One region of the Virgibacillus alimentarius genome, then DNA from elsewhere that is predicted to be linked to it. Evidence: riboswitches for the same ligand, from Rfam matches in the RefSeq annotation. Region 1 holds a riboswitch; the other holds the start of a gene.
What was found. Region 1 has a riboswitch for S-adenosylmethionine ahead of metK (methionine adenosyltransferase). Riboswitches for the same ligand answer to the same signal wherever they lie in the genome.
Positions count from the first base shown of each region.

Region 2: linked by a shared signal. The riboswitch ahead of J2Z81_RS12475 (Na+/H+ antiporter NhaC family protein) and the one ahead of metK (methionine adenosyltransferase) in region 1 are both predicted to bind S-adenosylmethionine.

Region 1 covers NZ_JAGIKX010000007.1:8,996-11,204, reverse strand. The annotation lists gene pckA (phosphoenolpyruvate carboxykinase (ATP)) at 1-695, opposite strand, end outside; SAM riboswitch class I at 918-1,023, shown strand; gene metK (methionine adenosyltransferase) at 1,227-2,209, shown strand, end outside.
Region 2 covers NZ_JAGIKX010000028.1:35,428-37,636, reverse strand. The annotation lists gene J2Z81_RS12480 (helix-turn-helix domain-containing protein) at 1-487, shown strand, start outside; SAM riboswitch class I at 799-913, shown strand; gene J2Z81_RS12475 (Na+/H+ antiporter NhaC family protein) at 1,062-2,209, shown strand, end outside.

The DNA of each region.
Region 1 (2,209 bases):
CCGAAAAATAGAGCAACATCACCTTCTTGGCCCACGTTCGCGGAACAATGCATAGATAATACTTCACGTTGTGGAAGTAAGTAATTCATTACAGAAAAAATAGATTTTTTAATTTCACCTGCATATTCTGTACCGCCAATTAAGACAATTTTCTTTTTAAAAGATATTAATACAAATGCCTCTGAATTAGTACCATCCACTTTAGGATCTGCTTTAAATGACGGTGCTGAAACAACTGTAAATTCAGGTTCGAGTGTTTGAAGTTCTTCTTTAGAGGGACGAACGAACATTTGAGTTGCAAATAAATTATGCCATGCATATTCATTAAATACTTGAATTGGTACACGGTATTTTGCATCTGCTCCAGCATATCCCTTAAAGTGGAATAATTTTTCCTTATCCTTAAGGTAAGAAACGACTTTTTCATATAGTGTATTAAATACGTCTTCATTAATTGGTTTGTTGACTGAACCCCAATCAATTAAGTCTTCACAAACTTCATCACGGACAATAAAACGGTCTTTTGGCGATCTTCCAGTATATTTTCCTGTTTCAGCACGAACGGCCCCAGTAGCTGTTAATATGCCTTCCCCACGTTCCAAGATTTGCTCTGCTAATCGTGGAACTGATAAATTATGTTGGATACCTTTATGTTCTAAGAGATCTTTAAATATTGACTGCTTCACGGTGTTCATAAGTTAAATCCCTGCCTTTTTATATGCGTTAATTTTTTTAAAAGCCAAATATCAAATAAATAAATAATGAAATTATGGTTAATAGTATAACACATTAATAAAAATAGTCCATACTATTTTAAAAATAGTTTATGAAAATATCGGAGAGATGTTACGATGAGAAAAAGTAAAAGTATTGACATCCAATTGCTATTTCGTTACGATGAAATCCGAACGGATACTCTCTTATTCAGAGTCGGTGGAGGGACAGCCCTGATGAAGCCCAGCAACCATCACACTTGTGAAAAGGTGCTTACCTGATGCAAGGTTCAACCTTGAACAATAAGAGTGAAAGGCAATAACCCTTTCCTCAGATAGCAGGAAGGGCTTTTTTAGTTTTCACTTTGGATAATAAAATTATGAAGAAATTTTCTTTTTTAGAAAATGTTTGTTTAAAATCAAAATAAAATACTTTTTGATTTGATGATTTTTCTATATGCTAAAAACTGGAAAATAGAGATCCGTACCATATTTTAGAGAGGATTTAATCATATGAATATGAAAAATCGCCATCTATTTACATCGGAATCGGTGACAGAAGGACATCCAGATAAGATTTCTGATCAAATTTCTGATGCCGTTTTAGATGAAATTTTAAAGGAAGACCCAAATGCTCGGGTAGCTTGTGAAACGACAGTAACAACAGGTATGGTATTAGTTTCAGGGGAAATTTCAACAAATACTTATGTGGATATTCCAGCAATTGTTAGACAAACAATCAAGGATATTGGCTATACACGGGCGAAATATGGATTTGACGCAGAAACATGTGCAGTACTTACTGCGATCGATGAGCAATCTCCTGATATTGCCAGTGGCGTAGATCAAGCATTTGAAGCGCGGCAAGGACAAATGACTGATGAGGAGATTGCATCAATTGGTGCGGGAGATCAAGGGTTGATGTTTGGTTTTGCAAGTGATGAAACCGAAGAGCTAATGCCATTGCCCATCTCCCTTGCACATAAGCTTTCCAAACGGTTGGCTGATGTAAGGAAAGAAGGATTACTCAATTATTTGCGTCCGGATGGAAAGACGCAAGTAACAATTGAGTATGATGAAAATGGTAACCCAATCCGCGTAGATACGATTGTGATTTCGACACAGCATCATCAAAAAATGACCATCGAACAAATTAAAAAAGATATGGTGGAATATGTGATTCGTCCTGTGGTTTCACCAAATTTACTGGATGAGAGAACAAAATATTTCATTAATCCGACAGGACGTTTTGTCATAGGTGGCCCCCAAGGTGATGTCGGATTAACCGGCCGTAAAATCATCGTTGATACGTATGGTGGTTATGCTCGACATGGAGGGGGAGCATTTAGTGGAAAAGATGCAACGAAGGTTGATCGTTCTGCGGCATATGCTGCCCGCTATGTTGCAAAAAACATCGTCGCAGCTAAACTTGCAAAAACATGCGAGGTACAACTTGCTTATGCTATTGGAGTCGCTGAACCTGTATCGATTACAAT
Region 2 (2,209 bases), on a different contig from region 1:
TCCGTTTAATTATGAGATGGGAATTGATCGCGAAGTTGTTCATCAAGGGAAAGCGTCGGGTTACTTAAAATCTAAAACAGTACTTGATCAAACAAATTTTGCCACAATGATGCAGCAATTTAAAGCGGATAAGTTTATTGGGAAACGCATTAGACTTTCTTGTTTCCTAAAAACGAAAGATGTAGGGTCCTTTTCTAGTATGTGGATGAGAGTAGATGGTGTCTCCGATGATATATTACAGTTCGATAATATGAGTGATCGCCCAATAAAAGGAAATACGAACTGGAACCGGTATTCGATTGTTTTAGACGTTCCTTCAGGCAGTTCCGTTATAGCGTTTGGCATTATTTTATCAGGGCATGGGCAAGTGTGGGTGGATCAGTTTACCTTTGAAGAAGTAGAAGAAGATGTACCGACAACAAATCTAGAGATTCAATCGGAGTTATTGGATGAACCAATAAACTTGTCTTTTGAGGAGGAAATCTAATTGTTGGTCGTTTTAACTGAAGAATTGGATCTTTAATTTCTTACCAGTTGCTGTATACCATATATTTAAATCAATAGGGATAGTACACTCATTGATAAATTTCTTAGCAATACTAAAAATTTTTGATCTCCTTCATAATCTTTTTTTAGATTTGAATAATATTGCTTTTCATGCGTAGCTAATTCCGTGCATTTGTTTAATTCGAAGGGTTCATCGATTTATGATATGTTTCATAGATTTTTAAAAAATCACAAATTCATTGACACTTTCGCAATATTATACTACACTATCTATCATACAAATTTCATACAAACTTATCCAGAGTGGCTGAGGGATCTGGCCCTATGAAGCCCGGCAACCTGTTTTAATTAAATGCAAGGTGCCAATTCCAGCAAATCGCGTTTCAAGCGTTTTGGAAGATAAGGTGTTTAGACTAACTCCTTCCAAAGCGGAAGGTTTTTTGTTTTTATACTGATTTTTTATACGTTGTAAGATTTTGAAAGACACGGTAAAAGATCTATAAACAAACCCTTGTCATTCACAAAATAGCATTACATTAAAGGGGAAGATAGAAATGAATTCATCAAGCATTAAAAAAGGTAATGCGTTGGCATTATTACCATTCTTTATCTTTTTAATTTTATTTATCGGTTCTGGTGTGATCAATGGGGATTTTTATGAACTACCAGTGCTTGTTGCGGTTTTTATAGCTGTATTAGTCGCACTGTTCATGAACAGAAAAATGACCTTTAAAGATAAACTCGATCACCTGACAAAAGGGGCAGGTCACCCAAACATCATGTTAATGGTTATTATCTACCTATTAGCTGGCGCTTTTGCTTCGGTCGCGGAAGGTGTCGGTGCAGTTGAATCAACCGTTAATCTTGGACTGACTTTTCTACCGGAAAACTTGCTCATTGTTGGTTTATTTGTAATCGGCTGTTTCATCTCTATTTCAATGGGATCATCAGTCGGAACGGTTGTTGCCCTTGCCCCAATCGGTGTTGGATTAGCTGAACAAACAGGCATAAGTACAGCATTATTTATGGGGGCCATTATCAGCGGAGCGATGTTCGGCGACAACTTGTCCATGATCTCAGATACAACCATCGCCGCTGTTAGAACACAAGCTGTCAAAATGAGCGATAAATTTAAAGTTAACATTTTTATCGCCCTGCCTACCGCTATAGTTGCTGCTGTTATTTTTGGTGTCCTGACATGGAATGCAAGCGGATCTATTGGCGGAGACCATCCATACGACTTGATTAAAGTATTGCCCTATCTTGCTGTACTTATTTTTGCAGTCGTTGGTGTCAATGTAATTTATGTCCTAATTGGAGGCACCATTTTTGTGGGGTTAGTTGGTTTTTTCTATGGTACTTTTGATGGCATGGAATTTCTGAATTTACTTGGTGAAGGAATGGCCGGCATGCAAGAATTATCCTTATTATCCATTTTACTCGGCGGATTGGTTGAATTGATTCGTGTCAACGGTGGCATCGCCTTTCTACTAAACGCTATCAATAGTCGAATAAAGTCAAGAAAAGGTGCCGAAGCCGGTATTGCCGGACTTGTCAGCGCATTTGATTTATCAACAGCGAACAATACAATTTCGATTATCAGTGTTGGTCCGTTAGTCAAACAAATTACCGAACGATTTGGTGTTGATCCGCGCCGTTCAGCGAGTATCCTAGATATTTTTGCGAGTGCCTTTCAAGGGGT